Regions from separate parts of the Rossellomorea sp. NPDC071047 genome, predicted to be linked through region 1. Evidence: a T-box and tRNA genes for the amino acid it is inferred to sense, from the RefSeq annotation. Region 1 holds a T-box; the other holds one or more tRNA genes.

Region 1 (17,192 bases):
AGCTCAGGTACAGATTCAAATGAAAAATTAGAAGTAGGAGAATGAAATAAGTATAAATCTCCTGAAAAGCAAATGCCCTTTTCTTCATCTATGAGAACGATATGATCATCAGCGTGTCCCGGTGTATGAACAATTTGAAACGAATGCCCGGCCGTTTTAAATACGTCTTCTTTAAGGGGCAACGGGTGAAATGCCTGGCGGTTATGCCAGAACATAGCTCTGTAAAAAGGCAGTTTAGTGCTGTGAGCGCACTCTTGTACCCCTAACGGATGAATCCATTGTGGGATCGAGTAATACCTTTCGATCCATGAACTGTTACCCGTGTGATCCTCATGATGATGAGTATGAATCACCCGTTGGATAGGAAGCTCTCTTACAATTTTCCGCACTTCGTTTTTCATACTATAAGGTCCTGTATCAATAAGGACATCGTCGACTCGAAAAATGTAAACTGGCATTTTCTGACCCATTGTTTGAACGTTTAATTTAAATGATTGTATCAATTTAGTTACCCCTTATGATTTAGTGTTATAGTACATAGTTCGAATGAAAGTTGAAAACTCCTGCATGAATTCATTTTTTTGAGGGGAATATCCTTAACCAAGGTAACTATTTGGTTGAACATGGTATAATTTACTATAATTGGTTTATCAAACGTTTTTAAAGGGGTTTTTAATGTATGAAAGGGAAACGGAAGTCTTTGCTCTTAATCCTAACCATCATGATGGTGATCACCATCATACTGCTGGATAAAATGGGTTTAAAACAAGCAATTGAGTCTTATGAAAACCATGGCAGTGTAGCAGAAGTGGAAGAAGGAATCTTGTCATGGAATGTATCGTGTGAGGAAAAGTAATAGCGATAGTGGTTTGCGTTTGCAGACACTGCAATGAATACGAGGGACGGACCTCATTAATATCTACTATTGACAGACTTATAATGATAAACTAGAGAAAAGAGTAGATGATTTAAATAGGGGGAAGTGCTTTGCAGAAGTGTAATGTATGTAAGAATCAGTTTCAATGGAAAGAGTTATTATTCTCCATTTGGAGGTCTTATAAACCTATTGAATGCAGTCAATGTGGTAAAAAACATACGATTAATTTCACCTCGAAATTTATTGTTTCTTTTCTCATTATTGTCCCAGCGGTTGTATTCGGATTATTGATTGCACCAGATCAGGGGTTATCAAAGCCGCTCACGTTCGGTTTAATCGTTTTATTGGCCATTATTATTTCACTATTTCTTCCGTTATTTGTGAAATATGAATATAAGAACAGTTAAAAAAAGAGCTGCCGTTCACTGGCAGCTCTTTTTCTTTACCATAAATTATCCAGAATAATTTACAAGATTAGGAAAACACTATGAGAAAAAGAAAAGGAGTCGAAAGATGGAGGACAAAGACATAAGACTGACTACCGCAGAAATCTCTGCTTTGTGGACGACATATATTAAGTGCTCAGCATTAAATTGCTTTTACACACATTTCCTTACATACCTTAAAGACCAAGGAATCAAATTAATCATCGAAGAAAGTCTACAGACAAACGTAGAAATAATGAGTAAGATTAAGTCTCTTTTTATGTCCGAAGGATTTCCTGTACCAATGGGCTTTACTGATAGGGACATAGATACAACCGCACCACCCTTGTATACTGATTTGTTTGCTCTTAGTTTTGTTTACCGCGGAGGTCAGGTCACGAGCGGTCATTACACTACTATAGTGGGGGCCGTTGCCCGTAATGATGTATATGATCTTTTTGAAGAAGCGCTGACGAAATCATTATCACTATATAAGCAATCATTGCAATTAATGTTGGAAAAAGGGATCTATGATCGTCCACCTAAAATGAATTATCCTCATTCCATAGAATACATTTCAGAGCAGCCATCATTATTGGAGAGCTGGTTGGGAGAAACAAGGCCGCTTAATGCATTGGAATTGAGCGAATTATTCTTTGTAATTGAGAGGAATTGCATCGGAATCATTCTATTGAAAGGATTTATACAAGTATCAAAAGATATCGAAGTGAAGAACTATCTCAAAAAAGGAAGAAAATTAAGTGAAAAGCAGATTACCACTTTTAATAATGTCCTGGTAAAAGATGATTCATTTCCCACTTATCCAGTATCCATGGAGGTAACAGATTCAAATGTGGCACCATTTTCAGAAAAATTAATGCTTTTTTTTATCTCTTCTTCAAACTCGGTTGGGCTGTCAACACTTTGTCACGCTATTACGATGTCTACAAGGAAGGACTTAGCCGTTCATTATACACTATTTGTGACAGAAGTCATGAAGTATGGTGCCGATGGTCTTAAACTTTTAGTTGAACGTGGATGGATGGAGCAACCACCGCAGCAGAAAAGTCGTGGGGATTTATGCGAATGATATCGATATGATTGGAGGTATATAGAAATGGTTTCGAAGATTCTTATTATTTTTCTAATTGGAATGATTATGCTGATGAAAGTTGATATAGTAAAAAATCGGGTTAAGAATGCATTGAGGTATAAGTTCTCTAGTGTTGTATCTGCATTTTATATAGTTCGGTAGTAAGAAATATGAAAGATAATGTATCCAAATCTTATTTTTAGGTTTGGATCTTTTATTTTCTTGTGGGTGAATTTGTTCATAAGTTACACTGTTAATAAGGAAAGCGTGTGCAAAGTAAAATCCAACTGGAAAGCGGGAGATAAAATGTCTATTACATACAGAAATTTTCAAGGGGAATACGATTTAGCTCTTCAATATGATTTCTGGAGAAAAATAACCTCCACACTTCCCTATGCCTGGAAACCGACAATGTCTCCAATATTATTTAAAGAACAAAAGGAATTTGACCCGAGATCACGGTGCTTTGCCTATGAAGGTGATGATCTTATTGGATACATGAGCTTTACGGGGAGAGGCGATTTTGTTTCTCTTGGTTACCCTTGGGTCTTACCAGGATATGAAGGGATTCAGGATGAATTGTTTGAGCGTGTATATGGTTTTGCTGTAAGCGATGAGTACGGAGGGAAGATTTTGGCTCAACGTTTTCGTGAACAGTGGGAGAATCAAATACTTTATTTTGAAGCAAAGGGATTTGAAATCACCAATGAATCCAAATTAATTGGCAGATATCTTTTGAATGTAGAAACCACAGATGATATTGAGTTTTCATGGAAGGTCTCCAATGAGTTTAGATTTGAAGATTGGCGTTCCATCATGGAGGAAAATGATGAAGGGAATGAAGCCCAAATCAAAATGATGAAAGAATACTATTCATCCGTTGACTTTGACTTTTCCATTGCTTTTTTTATTGAGGAACAGATGATTGGCGTCATGGGCATAACATTACGTGAAGATACAAAGTATAGTGAAGCATTGTCATTTGGGGTTTTACAAGAATTCAAGATTCATAAGGGTAAAATGATTTCTGTATTGATGAATGAGGCATGGTCAAGGGGGGCCGAAACGATTACATTTCATGCTTCAGATATCCCTGAAGAGGACATCCAAAAGGAATTGGGTTTAAGTGAGCTTACGAAAGATGTCATGTTGGTGAAGGAAGTATAGGCTTCTTGATATCGAACTGAAAAATATGATATTAACCGGGCTATTAATGTAAAAGATTTCTAAATTTGGCAGATAATTTCACGTCCATCACAAAATGTTCGGAATTTATTCAGCAATTTTATGACAAAGCAACTTCAGATAGTATAGAATAATAGATAATTAAGGTAAGGCTTCAAGAGCATAGAGTGACTCATGCAATTGTTTTGAAAATCGGTTTTCACATTAATGAGAGTTTATAGAAGTAAAACGGTTTTCGAATAATTGGCCAGATTCATTTCATTCTTTTGGTAGGTTGTGCTGTTTTAAGGAGAGAATTGATGCTAGAATACAACGTTCATCAAGGAGTCGGCAATGAGTATGTGGTGTTTCTCCATGGAATTGGGGGAAACTCAAGAATTTTCGGCAAGCAGCTCGATATATTCAAGAAATCCTATAATGTAATAACGATTCATTTGCCCGGGCATGGGGAGTCCCCAAGTGTAGAATCATATAATGAAAAATTCACAATTGATTTAAATGTGCGCGAAGTTCTTAAGGTGCTTGATCATCTGAAAGTGGAAAGGGCTCATTTTATCGGCATTTCCCTTGGCTCGGTTCTAATACACGCATTGCTTCAAACTGCTCCAAATCGCGTGAAAAGTGCCGTTTTAGGAGGGGGGATAACAAGGTTTAATTTACTATCCAACACACTTCTTAAAATTGGTGATGCAGTAAAAAATATGATTCCATTTATGTGGTTATATAAAATTTTCGCCTATATTATGATGCCTAAAAGCAATCACAAAGTTTCACGAAAATTATTCATCCGCGAAGCAAAGAAAATGAACCGGAATGATTTTCTCGGGTGGTATCGTCTTACCCCTTATGTAAAATCAACATATGCTTCTGTACAAGAAAGGGCTTCTCATATTCCCAAGCTTTATATATCAGGGAAAGAAGATCACCTATTTGTACAATCTCTTGATCAGGATACAAAAGGAGATCCATCTGCCACGAAAGTGTTCATTGAAGATTGTGGACATGTTTGTAATGTAGAGAAGCCAAGTGAATTTAATCGACTGGCTCTTGATTTCATTTATAAGAACCAGGGTGTACCATTACGCAAGGTTCAATAAAAACGGAAGTTTCCCATTTCTTTATCGAGATGGGAGTTTTTTTTTGTGAATGCCTGTATTCTCATGGAATGAAAATTAGAGAGTAGAATCTCTGTTAAGTAATCTGATGGTTTTAGTATTGGTATTTATGTCTACGGTTAAGGATTTAGTGGAAGGGAATAGGAGGAATGGAGGACGATGATTGGGTGATATTCTTTTGGAGGTCCGTCCCTTAAAGGAATTGAAGAAGCGTTAAGAGAATATAGTACCTATGGGTGTGGTAAAGGCGGGTGAGGGTTTGTTGAAAGAGATGATGAATTTTAGGTATGATGAGTATCCTTTTGAGTTGTTTTCGGTTTCCCATTTGGCAGCGATGATTGTCTCGTTTGGATGTATGATCGGTTTGTATGTCCTTAGAAATCGACTAAGCGGCAGAGGTAAGGCTGTGATTAAATGGCTTCTCGTGGTGCTGCTGGTTTTGAGTGAAGCATTATTTCAAATTTGGTACATTATCAATGATCAATGGGATATAGCCATTAATTTGCCATTTCAATTATGTTCCATCTCATTATATCTGTGCACAATCATGCTAATTACGAAAAACTATAGAATCTTTGAAATCAGTTTTTTTGCGAGTATGACAGGTGCTTTTATTGCTATCATGACACCTGAGTTGTTTTTTGGTTATCCCCACTTTCGTTATTTTCAATTTTTCTTAGCACATTTGGCGATTGTATTATCCTGTTTGTACATGGTATGGGTCGAAGGCTTAACATTGATGTTCCGGTCTATGGTGAGGGCATTCATCGCTTTAAATCTGATTGCTGTCATCGTGTTCATAGTGAACAGATTGGTAGGGGCAAACTATATGTTTCTTTCTCATAAGCCGTATAATTCAAGTCCCATAGACTATTTAGGCGAGTATCCCTACTATCTCCTGGCTCTTGAAGGTGTCGCGCTAATATTATTCAGCCTTCTTTATTTACCGTTTTATCTCTTAGAAAATAGGAAAAGTAGAGGAAATGTAAATACATGAAACTTTCCTGGGTTTCAATTCGTCTATTAACATATAAGAAAAGTCAGGTGTAGGGATGATGAGTAATAGTATAATGATAAGTATTATCATTTTGGTTTCTTACAGTCTAGGAAGTATAACAGGTGCTTATTATATAGTGAAAATGTTTACCGGAGAAGATATCCGTAAACTGGGGAGCGGAAATGTCGGCGCGACGAATGCAGGTCGGGCTATAGGAAACAAAGGCTTTCTTCTGACGCTGCTGATAGATGCCGGGAAAGTGATTCTTGCATTAATGATCACGGCACAATTGGCAGAAGGTGAGAGTTTCTTTGTTCTCAGTTCTATATTTGTTATGATCGGTCATCTGTTTCCAATACAGCTTGGACTTCACGGTGGAAAGGGAGTAGTTGCTTACTTAGCAACTGCATTATTTCTTAACCCCCTTACCATTGGGATTTTCGCCATCACTATGGGAATCTCATATATGATATTAAGAAAATACACCATCGCAGGTTTTCTTTCGATGGCAACCATTCCGATTACGGCATATGTGATTGAGGGTTCATTCACCATTTTTATCGGATTATTGTCACTTTTTTTGACAGTTCTGTTGGTCCATAAACGATAACTGAAGTAAACTGCGGATACATAGGAGGTACGAGAATGGAAAACCTTTCTCTTCAGTATAAAATTGCAAGTGAATCAAATGAGTTTCAACAAATCTATGCATTAAATTATCAGACCTTTGTAGAAGAAATACCTCAACACGAAGGAAATCCAGAACGCAAACTGATTGATAAGTTTCATGATGAAAATACATATGTTATTGCTAAAGATGAAGGTGAAGTGGTGGGCATGATCGCGGTTCGTGCCAAGCGTCCCTTCTCTTTGGATTTAAAACTGAAAAATCTAAATGAATATTTGCCGGCTGATGCCGTTCCATGTGAAATTCGATTATTATCCGTAAAAGATGCATATAGAAGTACGAGGGTCTTTTATCAATTATGTGAGCGTTTAGTATCCTTTTGTTTGGAAAAAGGTTATACGATGGCTCTCATTTCAGGAACGGTTCGTCAGCTAAAGTTGTATAAACGAATCGGTTTTCAGCCTTTTGCCGATCTAGTGGGGGAGGAGGGTGCGAAATTTCAGCCAATGTATTTAACCCGTCATAGCTTCGAAAATTCGACGAAAGCATTTCAGCGATTAATGATTCGCAAAACAGAAAGTTCAGTTCCGCTTTCTTTCCTTCCTGGACCGGTTCCCCGTCATGAAAAGGTAGAAGAAGCGTTCAAAGGGGAAGCCACTTCTCATAGAAGCAACGCGTTTATTAATGAAATGGATGAAGTAAGAAGATCATTATGCAAAATAACAAACGCAAACTATGCAGAAGTTGCAGTGGGAACGGGCACCCTATCTAATGATATGGTTGCAGCTCAGCTGAAATGTCTGCCAGGCAGCGGCTTAATACTTGCAAACGGAGAATTTGGATACAGGTTGATTGATCATGCAAACAGATTTGATTTACATTTTCATACGTTCGAAAAGGACTGGAATGAAGCAATTTCATTAGGCGAAGTAGAAAGCTTACTCCAGGAAAATCAAAATATTAATTGGCTTTGGACGGTTCATTGTGAAACGTCGACAGGCTACTTGTATGACCTGAAAGGGTTACTTTCTCTGTGCAAAAGGTATGGAGTGGAGCTATGCGTCGATGCCTGCAGTTCGGTTGGGACCATTCCAGTGGACTTTAAGGAAGTGTACTTCGCCACAACGGTAAGTGGGAAGGGCTTAGGCTCTTATCCCGGCCTCGCCATTGTATTTCATCGAGATGGAATACAGCCCAGCCCCACAATTCCAAGGTACCTAGATATGGGAGTGTATGAGGTGAATGGAAGTATCCCATATACCCACTCATCTAATCTAGTAAGGGCGCTAAGTGAGGCACTGCATTTTATGGAGTATGAGTTTCATAAATATTTAGCTCTGAGAGTAAGGTGTGTGTTAACTCAAGGAGGATTTCATATACTAGGGGATGAAAACTATTCTCCAGGTGTGATTACAATTGCACTGGAGAGGGAACAGTGTAGTAGACAGTTTGGTGATGTATGTAAAGCTAGAGGCATTTTATTAAGTTATGAAAGTGACTATTTAGTAAAGCGAAATTGGGTGCAGGTAGCACTTATGGGAAGACAAAACGAAAGAAAGGTTTTGGAAGCAATGAAAATACTCAACAAAGAATATCAAAGCAATGTCGATTCAAGGGTTGTGAAATGAGTAGATTATCCCGTTTTATAACTCGATTTAAGACATACAAATTAATTGGGTTTGCACTCGTAACCTTATGGTTAAAAACCGTATTAGTTTCTTTTATTGGGTTTAATTTACATATCGAATCCTTCTTGGACTTATTACTCATCATATTTAATCCTCTCGGTTCATTAATGCTATTAATCGGTTTCAGTTTTTACTTCTCAAAGAGAATAAAACCCGCTGTTGTCATCCTTGCTATGGGGATTGCAACCGGGCTTTTATACGGTGATCTATTATATTATCGATTTTATTCAGATTTCGTTACCGTTCCGATTTTATTTCAGTTTAAAAATGTGGGGGGGATCGGACCAAGTACCTTTGAACTGATGAGTCCCTGGGACCTCCTCTTAATTGTAGATTTTCTTCTTGTAGGGTGGTTATTAAAGGAAAAGTGGACGTCTACCTCTTCCATAAAGGTCTCAAGAAGGTGGAAGCTTTCATACATCGGGCTGAGTCTAGTGTTACTACTTGTAACAGTAGGATTAGGGCTGATGAAATCCCCATATTTATTTGCTGAATCATATGACAGAGAGCAATTGGTCAAATCAGTGGGACCATACAATTATCACTTATATGATATCGGTGTTGAAGCTACGGTACCTTTCACCAAGATGCTTGCCAGTAAATCAGATACAGAAGCGTCCATTAAATATACACAATCCAAGAAACATAACAACTCAGATTTGTTCGGTGTTGCCGACGGAAAAAATGTTGTATTGATCAGTATGGAATCTACCCAAAATTTTGTCATCAACCAAAAAGTCAACGGAGAAGAAATCACACCGTTTTTAAATTCTTTAATCAAGGATAGCTTTTATTTCAATCAAATTTATGATCAGACAGCTCAAGGGAAAACGTCAGATTCTGAATTCATGATCGATACGGGGTTATACCCATTAGCAAGCGGTTCAGCATTTGTTCGCAAACCGGATAATCGTTATAAAAGCATGCCTCACATCCTGGAAAAGAAAGAGGATTATTATGCGGCAGTTTTCCATGGGAATGATCGTACTTTTTGGAATCGTGAAAAGATGTACGAATCGTTAGGCTACAACCGCTATTTTTCAAAAAGGGATTTCACGGTAACGGAAGAAAACTCTGTTAACTACGGTTTAAAGGATATCCCGTTCTTTGAGCAATCCATTTCGTATCTTGAGAAATTACCTCAACCGTTTTACACCCGTTTCATTACACTGACCAATCACTTTCCTTTTTTATTAGAAGAAGAGGATAAACTTATTCCAGAGGCTTCAACAAATGAGGATGTTGTGAACCGTTACGTAACAACCGTACGTTATGAGGATGAAGCGATTAAATCATTGTTTAACAGGCTCAAGAAAAATGGAATGTATGAAAACACAATTTTTGTACTATATGGAGACCATTATGGCATCTCCGAAAAATATGAAAATGGAGTGTTCGAGCTATTAGGGCAGGAAGACACTCCGGTAAATCATGTGAAACTTCAACAAGTTCCACTCATTATCCATGTGCCTGGTGAAAAGGGTAAAACGATCGAGACGATAGGGGGAGAAATCGATATTCGTCCAACCATTCTCCATTTATTAGGGATTAAAACGAAGGATAATCTTTCATTTGGACATAATCTCTTCACTCGGAAAGAAGATCATCCTGTTATTTTCAGGGATGGTGACTTTGTAACTGAAAAGTATGTCTTTAAAGACAATGTTTGCTATGATACAACTGAAGCATCGACTTCTGAATCAGTATGTGAGCCGTTTAAAGAAATCGTAAGAAAAGAGTTAGGCATGTCTGATGATATTATTTACGGAGATTTGTTGAGGTTCTTAGATTAGATGAAGAAAACCCGGCTCTACTAAAGAGTCGGGTTTAGTCATTCGTATATAATCATCGATAATATTATTATGTAAACTTAAGTCATTCTAATTCATTCTCGATTTCCTGTAAGATCTATTTCAGAATTCATTTCATAGAATCTTCCATTAAAGCCGATCACTTCTAAACTTAATAGGCGTTTCGGGTCATTTAGGCTCATGTAGTGTCTGTTTATACGTAATGTAAATAGTCCAGGAGAATAGGCTCCGTTTCCATCTGCAAGCTTAATCCTCTCTGTAATGTTCCCATTCCCACTTTCCAATTCAATGATAGAGCAGTCTTTATTGCAATCAATATTGTATTCTTCTTGCAGCCATAGGGTAAAATCTTTTTCTGTCGGCTTATTGAGAATGGTTATAATGCAAAGTGTTACGATTAGACCTATTAGAAATAGGAATGTCCCTCTTTTGCTCATTGTATTTAGCCTCCCATCAGGTTGTAGAGCCCTGGAAAATCTTGATAAATCAAGTGTATCATAGATTAAGGGAGATGAGGTTATTCCAATAAAAAAGCTCAGGATACAATACCCTAAGCTTTTGGTGACGATGATTGTTTGGTTGTAAGGGGTAGACGAATTTTCACGACGGTACCCTTATTCAACTCACTTTCGTACTCAATCATTCCACCCATTTCACGGATAATCTTATTCGTCACCATGCTTCCAAGCCCGGTGCCCTTTGTTTTCGTGGTGTAAAAAGGTAAACCGATCTTTTTCAACTCATCCCCGTTCATTCCTTTTCCCGTGTCTGAAATATTGATTACCACATTGTCCCTGGAAGAGTCTTCTTTTAATAAAATGGTGATTTCCCCATGTTCCTCAATGGATTCAATTCCGTTTTTTATGACGTTCATAATCGCTTGCTTCATATGATGCTCATCACCCTTAATATAATGGGTGTCATTTTGGTTGAATAGTATCGATGTATTCGAATAGGAGGCAAATGGTCTTAGTAAGTCGACACAGTCCTGTAGCACTCTTTCCAGGTTGAGTGTAGACAGCTGAAATTCACTTGGTCTTGCTACGCTAAGGTAGTCTGTGATGATTTTATTCGTACGATCTAATTCATTCAGTATAAGAGGGGAATACCTTTTAAACTGTTCATCCTCAGTGTCCTCGCTTAGATGCTGTATGAATCCTCTTACGGTTGCAAGGGGATTGCGAATCTCATGGGCAATAGAAGCCGCCATCTGTCCCACCATATTCAATTTGTCGAGATACATCATTTCTTCGATTTGTCTGTTCGTGTGAATCAAATGTTCAATAATGAACACCAAAGCCACAAAAGTAAAATAGAAAACAGTGAAATAAATGAAATAAAACTGCAAATGAAGAATAGGGATAAAGCTATTGATAATCGTGATGTAAAACAATGAATGAAACAGGAAGATGATCGTACTCCCCAGTAATTTATATTGTGTCTTTAATAACATCTTACGAAAGAGAATACCTATTACAAACGCAAGGACCGAGACTGCTATTCCAACCATGACATAAGGACCGCCTATCAAATAGCGGAAAATGATCACACAACCTAAAACGATCGATCCTGATAATAATCCGGCGTAGATCGTTGCTATTAAAATGGCGATCATTCGTAAGTCAAAATGAGTTTTTCCAAGGGTTTCAATAGGATAAAGCATACACAATAAAGCCCCAAAGGATGCAATCAGACCATATGTGATTTTATGTTTAAAATGTGGAACTTGTTTTTCTTTAAATGGAAATAATACGTTAGCATTATATGTAAATGACAACAAGATTGTAATATTGACCAACAAAGTTTTGATTAATGTAATCAAAGAAAAGCCTCCAAAACCTAATTTACCTGGAAACAGAAATCAGTTCCAGCCTATCCAAAATATGAATATACAAGTATTAAAAATACTTTATTTTACCCTTTGAGTCAAATTTAATTATCTGAGGGACGGACCTGGAATTTATTAATGTTAAAATGGTTAGATAACTTGATTATCATGATTAAAACAAGGTATTCGTTATATCAAAGAAAGGTGGAAGGTGCTCATTTAGAGGTCCGTCCCTCACTATAAGCAGGTATTTTGAAGGTGATGATAGAATATATAAGTTATACAAGCCGGTTTTTATGGGCCTTGATGGATTGGTTTTGTGTATGTTACATAGATCATTTTGATTCCAGTGAGATGAGTTCAGTAGTTGTCGCGGGATGTTTATCTTTGGAGGAGGAATGAAGATGATTGATGGACAGGTAATAAATCAATTGCAGCAAGTTAAAATAAAGCATAAGAAGATTCCCCTTAAAGAGGTAGTGAAAAGAGCTGTTCTCATCACCATCGGGGCGATGATCATGGCGGTTGGACTTGAAATATTTCTAGTTCCGAACCAGGTGATTGATGGAGGAATCGTTGGTGTCTCGATTATGCTCTCCCATATTACAGGCGTTAAGCTTGGTCTTTTCATCTTTATCCTTAACATCCCCTTTTTCTTCATCGGATATAAACAAATCGGTAAAACCTTCGCATTCTCTACTCTATACGGAATTATCATACTATCGATTTCAACTACTTTTCTTCACCCCGTAGCTGCCTTCACCCAAGACATTCTGCTGGCTTCTTTATTCGGCGGGATCGTTCTAGGAATAGGGGTGGGTATGGTCATTCGTTACGGTGGATCTCTTGATGGCACGGAAATCCTTGCTATTTTATCAAGTAAAAAGCTGCCATTCTCTGTCGGTGAAATCATCATGTTCGTCAATCTGTTCATTTTGGCTTCTGCCGGATTTGTATTTAGCTGGGATAGAGCCATGTATTCACTTCTTGCCTATTACGTAGCTTTTAAAATGATAGATATTACCATTAAAGGTCTGGATGAATCCAAATCGGTTTGGATCATAAGTGAAAATTACAAGGAAATCGGTGATGCCCTCTTACACCGTCTGGGGAGAGGAGTGACCTATTTGAAGGGAGAGGGGGCTTTTTCAGGAGATGATAAGAAAGTGATATTCTGTGTCATCACTCGTCTGGAGGAAGCGAAACTGAAAGACATCGTTGCAGAACATGATCCGTCCGCCTTTCTAGCCATTGCGGATATAGCAGAGGTAAGAGGTGGAAGATTTAAGAAGAAAGATATTCATTAGACGTAAGAGGAAAGCGCGGTAGAGGGAAGCCCTTTACTGTGCTTTTTATTGATTTGTATCTGAAAATCAATAAATTTGGCTATTATCGTGAAAATTCAGGCTGATGATTCATTGGAATTGACTGTTCAGTAGCTTACAATTCCTTATTGTCGTCCCCTGTCGGTTATAGTATGATTAGCTAGATTATCACGAGAGGGGGGAAGAAGAGTGAAGGAAATCATGTTGCTTGTGCTATTTTGCTCTTTTGGATTTTTCCAGCAGATAAACGATGTTCAGGCTCACTGGGAAGATGAAGTCATTCAGGATCAAGCTCATATGGCTGAACTTGACGATGATTCTTTCTCATTAACTTCTTCTATAATAAAGAAGAAAATAGAAGATAAAAGCAGAGCTCCTTTTAAAAGAGTTCTGCCTCTAATTCCTCCCACACTTTTCGATGACGGACTAAATTCCCAATATCGTGGGGATTCAACCGGGTTTGGGGTCATCGTGAAATATCACTCCAACTATCTTTCATGACTGTCATATACACAGTATGATCAAACGATAAGAGGAGAAATGTAAATGGAAGTCATCATGTTAATAAAAGCATTCATATTGGGAATGGTTGAAGGGTTAACGGAGTTTGCTCCTGTATCTTCCACCGGCCATATGATTGTAGTAGACGATTTATGGATCCAATCGAAAGAAGTATTGGGTAAATATCCGGCAAATACGTTCAAAGTTGTGATCCAACTAGGCTCAATTTTAGCAGTTGTCATTGTATTTAGAGAGAGATTTAAAGATTTACTCGGATTTAATCAACGTAACGCAAGTAAATCGTCCAATTTAAAAATAACCCACATACTGGCTGGATTAATTCCTGCAGTGATTCTAGGCTTGTTATTTGAGGATTATATCGACGAGCATCTTTTTTCGCTTAATACAGTTCTCGCTGGTTTAACGATCGGTGCTTTCCTCATGATTGCAGCCGATTTGTTTCGTCCCAAAAGCGTTACAGTGGAAAACGTCGATCAGATGACGCATAAAAAAGCGCTGGTGATCGGGCTTATTCAGTGCCTATCATTATGGCCGGGTTTTTCGCGGTCAGGATCCACCATTTCGGGGGGGGTTTTACTTGGATTAAGCTACCGGGCAGCATCGGATTTCACCTTCATAATGGCGGTTCCGATAATGCTGGGTGCAAGTTCGCTTTCTCTTATGAAGAACTGGATGTATTTCACCCCTGAGTTTTTACCATTTTTATCGGTGGGATTCTTAAGTGCATTTGTATTTGCTTATTTGTCGATACATTTTTTTCTGAAGATAATTAATAAAATCAAGCTAATTCCTTTTGCGATCTACCGACTTATTCTAGTCGCGATTATTTTTCTTGTTTTTATTTAATCACTCTTGACAGTTAGAAAATACTACCATATAATTTCAATAACAAATTTCTTTTAAGTTGAATATACTATACGAAAGCAAAGAAGAGGACATGATTCATTCCTTTTTATCTTGATCAGAGAACAGGGTCGCAGGCTGAGAGCCCTGAAGAGAAAAGAATGATTTACCACCTCGGAGCTATTATGGTGAAATTTGAGTATCCATAATCGGGAAAACCGTTATCTTACTTAAGCGAAGAGTAATATTTTACACTTCTGAATTAGGGTGGAACCACGACCGCACTCGTCCCTTGGTTAGGGATGGGTGCGGTCTTTTATTAATTGAATAAAAAAGTGATGAAGAGGACACGAATCATTTGCTATTTTCTAACCAGAGAACAGGGTCTATAGGCTGAGAGCCCTGAAGAAAAGGAAATGATTTACCACCTCGGAGCTATTATGGTGAAAAGTCAGTATCCATAATCGGGAAAACCGTTATCAACTTTGAGCGGAGAGCTTTTGTTTAGCACTTCGGAATTAGGGTGGTACCACGACCGCATTCGTCCCTTGCCAGGGATGAATGCGGTTTTTTCTATATAAAAAATGATTAGGAGGAAACAATATGTCAGTTCAATCTGAAGTGGATAAAAGAAATCACAGGAAATTAGGTCAGGAGCTGGAGTTATTTGTATCGATGGAGGAAGCGCCGGGAATGCCCTTTTATTTACCGAAAGGGATGCTATTACGTAATGAATTAGAAGACTTTTGGAAGAAAGAGCATCGGAAAGCAGGATACCAGGAGATTAGAACTCCCATTATGATGAAGCAGGAGCTATGGGAAAAGTCAGGTCACTGGGATCATTACCATGAGAATATGTATTTCTCAGAGGTAGATGATCAGAAATATGCGATCAAGCCAATGAGTTGTCCAGGGGCTGTCTTGATCTATAAAAGCAAGAGAAGAAGTTATCGGGAATTACCCCTTCGTTACGGTGAATTGGGATTAGTTCATCGACATGAGCTATCGGGTTCATTAAGCGGACTATTGAGGGTCCGTTCCTTCACTCAGGATGACGCTCATCTATTTGTCAGGGAAGATCAGATTCGGTCGGAGCTTCATAAAGTATTGGATCTTATCGATCTTTTCTATAGCAAATTCGGGTTTGACTATAAGGTTGAGCTTTCGACTCGTCCTAAAGATTTTATGGGCTCCGTTGCATTATGGGATAAAGCTGAAGGAGATTTGGAAGGTGTATTAAAAGAAAGAGGAGTCAATTATCATATTAATAAAGGGGATGGTGCTTTCTACGGACCAAAAATAGATTTTCATATATTGGACGTTATTGGTCGAAGCTGGCAATGTGGAACAGTGCAACTTGATTTCCAAATGCCTGAAAAATTTGAGTGTGAATATATTGGAGAAGACAATGGGACAGTCAAACCGATTATGATTCATCGAGCGATTTACGGTTCGATCGAACGCTTTATGGCAATCATCATTGAACATTTCGGTGGAGATTTTCCACTTTGGTTAGCTCCTTACCAGGTCAAAATCCTTCCGATTTCCAAAGCGCATTTCCAATATGCTCAAGGTGTGAAGTTTCAATTGGAAAGAGAAGGGTTTAGGGTAGAAGTCGATGATCGTGTTGAAAAAGTCGGTCTGAAAATCAGAGAAGCAGAGATGCAAAAAGTTCCTTATATGATGGTAATAGGAGACAAGGAGGTCGAGAGTGATACTATTTCGTTACGTAAAAGGAAGGAAGGAAACGTAGGTATGTTGAAGGTAAAAGAAGTTATGTTGAAATTACAAGAAGAGCTAAACGGCTTGAATAGTTAGACAAACACAAACTAAAAAGTACACTTGACCATTTCCTGTATTTTCTATACAATTAGAGAAGGAAAATTCTGAATAGTGCGAGAGGAGGAGAAGGAATGTTCATCAATCGTCAATTATATTTCAGCATTTCTTCTCCTATAAAAAGAACTAAAAGGGTATTCATTTCCTTTTTAGTTCTTTTTTTATGTCCAGGGGAGGAAAATAGATGAGATACAAGCGTGTGTTAATTAAATTAAGTGGTGGAGCGTTGGCGGATAAGGAAGGAAATAACTTTGGCACTGAAGAGCTTAATCACATTGCAGGCGAAATCATGTCGATCGTCAATATGGGGATTGAAGTTTCCATAGTTGTGGGCGGTGGCAATATATTTCGAGGAAGCCTGGCAGATACATGGGGAATAGAACGTGTAGAAGCGGATAGTATTGGAACTCTCGGAACCATCATCAACAGTTTGATGCTTAGAGGTGTGTTGAAAAGTAAGACCGACAAAGAAGTTCGAGTGATGACTTCTATTCCTGTTTCAACGGTAGCCGAACCATATATTCGCCTTCGCGCCGTTCACCATCTTGACAAAGGATATATTGTTATTTTTGGTGGAGGAAACGGTCAACCCTTCGTAACGACGGATTACCCAAGCGTTCAAAGAGCCATCGAAACGAATAGTGAGGCCATCCTGGTAGCAAAGCAGGGGGTCGATGGTGTTTTCACGAGCGACCCAAAACGGGATAAAAAGGCGAAGATGTACCACAATTTAAATTATGATGACGTGGTAACGAATAATATTAAAGTTATGGATCAATCAGCTCTGCTGTTAGCAAGGGACTACAAACTCCCTGTACACATATTTAACTTCGACCAGGCAGGAATCATGGAGAAAATATGCTCCGGTCAGAAACGTGGAACACTGATTAATCACGAAGAGACGAGACTTTGAATGGACATTTCGTTTACATAAATATAGATGGGGGAGCTAAAGATGGATTATTCTTTTCAAATCATAACTCAGGAGCAAGCTGAGCATATTGCCTACAACTGGA
Region 2 (4,492 bases), on a different contig from region 1:
ATACTTTACCAGTTAACTTCGCAGAAGTCAACTTCTTTTTAAAACTTTCTCAAAAAAAGAGATTGTCTTTCCATTAACTCTTTATAAGAAGAAAATGGCTCCGCAGGCAAGATTCGAACTTGCGACCGATCGGTTAACAGCCGATAGCTCTACCACTGAGCTACTGCGGAATAATAAAATGGTGGGCCTAAGTGGACTCGAACCACCGACCTCACGCTTATCAGGCGTGCGCTCTAACCAGCTGAGCTATAGGCCCAAGAATAATTGGAGCGGGTGAAGGGAATCGAACCCTCATCATCAGCTTGGAAGGCTGAGGTTTTACCACTAAACTACACCCGCATGAAGAATTGGAGGCGGCAACCGGATTTGAACCGGTGATAAAGGTTTTGCAGACCTCTGCCTTACCACTTGGCTATGCCGCCGTTGGCTGGGCTAGCTGGATTCGAACCAACGCATGTCGCAGTCAAAGTGCGATGCCTTACCGCTTGGCTATAGCCCAATATAAAGGGCGACTGATGGGAATCGAACCCACGAATGCCTGAACCACAATCAGGTGCGTTAACCACTTCGCCACAATCGCCATGTTTAACATATCTTTGGCAGGGGCAGTAGGAATCGAACCCACACCAAAGGTTTTGGAGACCTTCGTTCTACCGTTAAACTATGCCCCTATATATTAGAGAATTTTATTAAAAATGGTGGAGGGGGGCAGATTCGAACTGCCGAACCCGAAGGAGCGGATTTACAGTCCGCCGCGTTTAGCCACTTCGCTACCCCTCCAAATAAAAGAAATACTTAAAGGTTCTTAAGTATAAATGGTGGCTCAGGACGGAATCGAACCGCCGACACATGGATTTTCAGTCCATTGCTCTACCAACTGAGCTACTGAGCCATATTATATAGAAGATTAAATTATCAAATGACCAACTTCCTATTACTAACTAATTGAAAATGGCGGTCCGGACGGGACTCGAACCCGCGACCTCCTGCGTGACAGGCAGGCATTCTAACCAACTGAACTACCGGACCAAAGTTTTTTCGCGATAGCGAAAATAACTATCCATGCGTGACTCTTCAAGGATTATCCTATCCTAAGTCAAAATGGTATTGCGGGGACAGGATTTGAACCTGCGACCTTCGGGTTATGAGCCCGACGAGCTACCGAACTGCTCCACCCCGCGACGATATAAATATAGTGAAGGTAAACATGGAGGAGGAAGGGGGATTCGAACCCCCGCGGGCTGTTACACCCCTGTCGGTTTTCAAGACCGATCCCTTCAGCCGGACTTGGGTATTCCTCCGTGTATAATGGACCCTGTAGGACTCGAACCTACGACCGGACGGTTATGAGCCGTCTGCTCTAACCAACTGAGCTAAGGGTCCTTATAAATCGTACATTGTTTATTGAGTAATAGCGGCGGAGGGGATCGAACCCCCGACCTCACGGGTATGAACCGTACGCTCTAGCCAGCTGAGCTACACCGCCACGAAACATTTACTATTCAATTTGATTTTTGCTTAAGCGAAAATCAATGAAGTTAATTTTACTTTCGTAAAAAAACTTGGTGGAGCCTAGCGGGATCGAACCGCTGACCTCCTGCGTGCAAAGCAGGCGCTCTCCCAGCTGAGCTAAGGCCCCAAAGAAGTGGTCGGGAAGACAGGATTCGAACCTGCGACCCCTTGGTCCCAAACCAAGTGCTCTACCAAGCTGAGCTACTTCCCGAAATATATGGCGCGCCCGAGAGGAGTCGAACCCCTAACCTTTTGATCCGTAGTCAAACGCTCTATCCAATTGAGCTACGGGCGCTAAATGCTTTCTATTGTAGTAATGAATGGAAAGTTATTTTGCTGACGCAAAAAACTTTGGTGCCGAGGACCGGAATCGAACCGGTACGGTAGTCACCTACCGCAGGATTTTAAGTCCTGTGCGTCTGCCAGTTCCGCCACCCCGGCAAATTCTTGGAGCGGAAGACGGGATTCGAACCCGCGACCCCCACCTTGGCAAGGTGGTGTTCTACCACTGAACTACTTCCGCGAAACAAATGGTGCGGGTGAAGGGACTTGAACCCCCACGCCTTGCGGCGCCAGATCCTAAGTCTGGTGCGTCTGCCAATTCCGCCACACCCGCATGATAAGAAAATTAGATATTTCGAATTCACGAAAATCTTTGGTGAGCCATGAAGGACTCGAACCTTCGACCCTCTGATTAAAAGTCAGATGCTCTACCAACTGAGCTAATGGCTCATCTATACAAGTAAGAAACCAAATGGTGCCGGCAAGAGGACTTGAACCCCCAACCTACTGATTACAAGTCAGTTGCTCTACCAGTTGAGCTACACCGGCATATTTACTTTCATATGAAGTCTTAACGGAAAGTTACTTCACAGAAGCAATTCAAAAAAAAGATATTTTGCTTGCGTAATTTGTTGTAGTTTATTTTACTTGCGTAAAAAAACTTGGTGGAGGATGACGGGATCGAACCGCCGACCCTCTGCTTGTAAGGCAGATGCTCTCCCAGCTGAGCTAATCCTCCAAATTGGTGACCCATACGGGATTCGAACCCGTGTTACCGCCGTGAAAGGGCGGTGTCTTAACCGCTTGACCAATGGGCCATATCTATGTGAGTATCCCGCTTAAGGACATGTATAACTATAACAATTCATTTCGCAGAAGTCAACTTCTAAAAAATAAAAAAGAAAACTTTTTTCAACTTACTCATCTTAACAATTTTGTAAGCCGAAAAAGAATATACCATATTTATAAAGTTAATATCAATAGTCAATTTTAAAATCTCTTAATGTTTATTTCTAATTCAAATTCAAAACTTTTAATGATCCACTTCCCTATTTAGTTAAACTGATACCCCCTCAAATCCCTTCCCTCCATTTCAGTTATGGAAGGAAAACATACGTTATCAAAATATAAGCGAGTCTTCTTTTATGATTTTGGGAAAGAAGGACAGGTCCGTTGTCGCAAATTATTGTTTAGGCATAACGGGATTAAATAGAAAAAAGCAGCCAACCTCCTACATATAAGTTGGCTGCTTTTTTTCATATTAGCGTATTGCAAATTTCATCTTCCTTTATCTTTCCCTTTGTACCACTAATATAGGTTATCTAACTTCATTTCATGATACGTTATTTTTTCCTTCAGTTTCTTTTTGAGTCGGCAATCTAAACAGCCCTCTAGTAATACGAGATTGTAATGGATCCTCATAGAGTGCCATTGTAATTTCATTTGTGATAAAAATCGAGTCACCTTCATCATTTCTCCTCCACGTCGCAGGAGTACGTTTCGAAAACTGGCAAGCGTCGTCGTTAAGACATTAGCCCCTATAGTTTTGCGTCACCACTTTTCAATGGGTTTGCCTTTATCGTACGAATTATGAAAGATTGGTTTGTGATATACGAGCGAATGCACCTTCACTAGTGAAAGAATCATAGTTAAGTATAAGTCGTATTTACTACTTTTGAATAATACCATACTTTTCTTGATATCAAACCTTTTATTCCTAAAAGAATGATAAGGGACGGAGGAAACGGTCCCTTGTCCTAGGGAATTAGGGATTGGTAGTGACCGGGTAGACAAGGTGCCTGCGCCCAATCCACCGTAACCAATAAGACAAGCTGTGAATATATTACTAGTAAAGGGGGAATTTAGATGATTTATGTAGTATTAAGGGATGCTGGTCATGGATTAGAGACTCCTGGAAAGAGGTCTCCCTATATCAGCTCCCTGGGCAGGTCGATTAAGGAGAATGAGTTCAATGAACCTGTGAGTGAGTTTTTCGGGGATGAATTGAAGAGGCATGGGGTCATCATCCATGATATTTCACCAACGACCAAAGATGTCCCGTTGACAGCCAGAACAAATGAAGCAAATCGATTATTGAAGTTCTACATCAATAAATACGGCGCATCGAATGTGAAAATCGTGTTAGTAAGCTTTCATTTCAATGCATTTGATGGGTCTTTCAGCGGGTCAAACCCGAGCGGGATCTCTGTTCATATCCAACCTGGAAGCAAGTATGCAAGGGAACTGGCCAATAGCGTAGGGAAATATTTAAGGCAAGGGACCAAGCAAGTGTGGCGTGGAATCATTGAGCAGGACCTTCATATAACCAGGGAATTCGAAGGCGTCGCCATCCTGACGGAAAATGGGTTCATGGATCATCCCGAAGAAGCTAAACTTATGCTTGATAAAGACTACCAAAAAGAAGTGGCGAGAGAAGCCGCTAAAGGAGTACTGGAATATTTTAACTTGCCTTATTTCCCTGATACGCCTAAACCGACTGAAAAACCGAAGGAGGAAGATGATATGCTAGAGAAAGCGATTGTGATTGGTACATTTAATGATTATCCGGCAGCTGAATTATTGGCGAACAGATTAAAATGCCCGATTTATCCCCGCAATGCGATAAGTGGAAAAGTAGCAAAAGAACTGATTGTCTGCGGTGGGAAGAAAGATGGGTTAATCGCTGATAACATTGTCG

The links. The T-box of region 1 lies ahead of thrS (threonine--tRNA ligase). A T-box ahead of a tRNA ligase gene usually reads a tRNA of that ligase, here a tRNA-Thr.
Region 2: it has a tRNA-Thr gene. The T-box ahead of thrS (threonine--tRNA ligase) is inferred to sense a tRNA for this amino acid. The anticodon was not compared.

What each region holds. Positions count from the first base shown of each region.
Region 1 covers NZ_JBNNJT010000001.1:1,083,922-1,101,113, reverse strand. Annotated here, with positions in the region: gene ACQKFO_RS05780 (MBL fold metallo-hydrolase) at 1-503, opposite strand, end outside; gene ACQKFO_RS05775 (hypothetical protein) at 680-856, shown strand; gene ACQKFO_RS05770 (TIGR04104 family putative zinc finger protein) at 988-1,284, shown strand; gene ACQKFO_RS05765 (DUF3231 family protein) at 1,391-2,392, shown strand; gene ACQKFO_RS05760 (hypothetical protein) at 2,702-3,562, shown strand; gene ACQKFO_RS05755 (alpha/beta fold hydrolase) at 3,880-4,677, shown strand; gene ACQKFO_RS05750 (TIGR02206 family membrane protein) at 4,928-5,692, shown strand; gene ACQKFO_RS05745 (glycerol-3-phosphate acyltransferase) at 5,751-6,302, shown strand; gene ACQKFO_RS05740 (aminotransferase class V-fold PLP-dependent enzyme) at 6,338-7,948, shown strand; gene ACQKFO_RS05735 (LTA synthase family protein) at 7,945-9,801, shown strand; gene ACQKFO_RS05730 (hypothetical protein) at 9,894-10,256, opposite strand; gene ACQKFO_RS05725 (ATP-binding protein) at 10,370-11,641, opposite strand; gene ACQKFO_RS05720 (YitT family protein) at 12,052-12,954, shown strand; gene ACQKFO_RS05715 (hypothetical protein) at 13,162-13,473, shown strand; gene ACQKFO_RS05710 (undecaprenyl-diphosphate phosphatase) at 13,519-14,340, shown strand; T-box leader at 14,412-14,633, shown strand; T-box leader at 14,667-14,889, shown strand; gene thrS (threonine--tRNA ligase) at 14,941-16,155, shown strand; gene pyrH (UMP kinase) at 16,361-17,089, shown strand; gene ACQKFO_RS05695 (GNAT family N-acetyltransferase) at 17,132-17,192, shown strand, end outside.
Region 2 covers NZ_JBNNJT010000004.1:277-4,768, forward strand. Annotated here, with positions in the region: tRNA gene ACQKFO_RS14315 (tRNA-Asn) at 96-170, opposite strand; tRNA gene ACQKFO_RS14320 (tRNA-Ile) at 180-256, opposite strand; tRNA gene ACQKFO_RS14325 (tRNA-Gly) at 266-339, opposite strand; tRNA gene ACQKFO_RS14330 (tRNA-Cys) at 349-422, opposite strand; tRNA gene ACQKFO_RS14335 (tRNA-Gln) at 425-499, opposite strand; tRNA gene ACQKFO_RS14340 (tRNA-His) at 508-580, opposite strand; tRNA gene ACQKFO_RS14345 (tRNA-Trp) at 598-671, opposite strand; tRNA gene ACQKFO_RS14350 (tRNA-Tyr) at 697-780, opposite strand; tRNA gene ACQKFO_RS14355 (tRNA-Phe) at 817-892, opposite strand; tRNA gene ACQKFO_RS14360 (tRNA-Asp) at 953-1,029, opposite strand; tRNA gene ACQKFO_RS14365 (tRNA-Met) at 1,108-1,181, opposite strand; tRNA gene ACQKFO_RS14370 (tRNA-Ser) at 1,209-1,301, opposite strand; tRNA gene ACQKFO_RS14375 (tRNA-Ile) at 1,310-1,383, opposite strand; tRNA gene ACQKFO_RS14380 (tRNA-Met) at 1,413-1,486, opposite strand; tRNA gene ACQKFO_RS14385 (tRNA-Ala) at 1,564-1,639, opposite strand; tRNA gene ACQKFO_RS14390 (tRNA-Pro) at 1,647-1,723, opposite strand; tRNA gene ACQKFO_RS14395 (tRNA-Arg) at 1,731-1,807, opposite strand; tRNA gene ACQKFO_RS14400 (tRNA-Leu) at 1,865-1,953, opposite strand; tRNA gene ACQKFO_RS14405 (tRNA-Gly) at 1,961-2,035, opposite strand; tRNA gene ACQKFO_RS14410 (tRNA-Leu) at 2,044-2,128, opposite strand; tRNA gene ACQKFO_RS14415 (tRNA-Lys) at 2,169-2,244, opposite strand; tRNA gene ACQKFO_RS14420 (tRNA-Thr) at 2,268-2,343, opposite strand; tRNA gene ACQKFO_RS14425 (tRNA-Val) at 2,458-2,533, opposite strand; tRNA gene ACQKFO_RS14430 (tRNA-Glu) at 2,538-2,612, opposite strand; cyclic di-GMP riboswitch class I at 3,294-3,379, opposite strand; gene ACQKFO_RS14435 (N-acetylmuramoyl-L-alanine amidase) at 3,661-4,492, shown strand, end outside.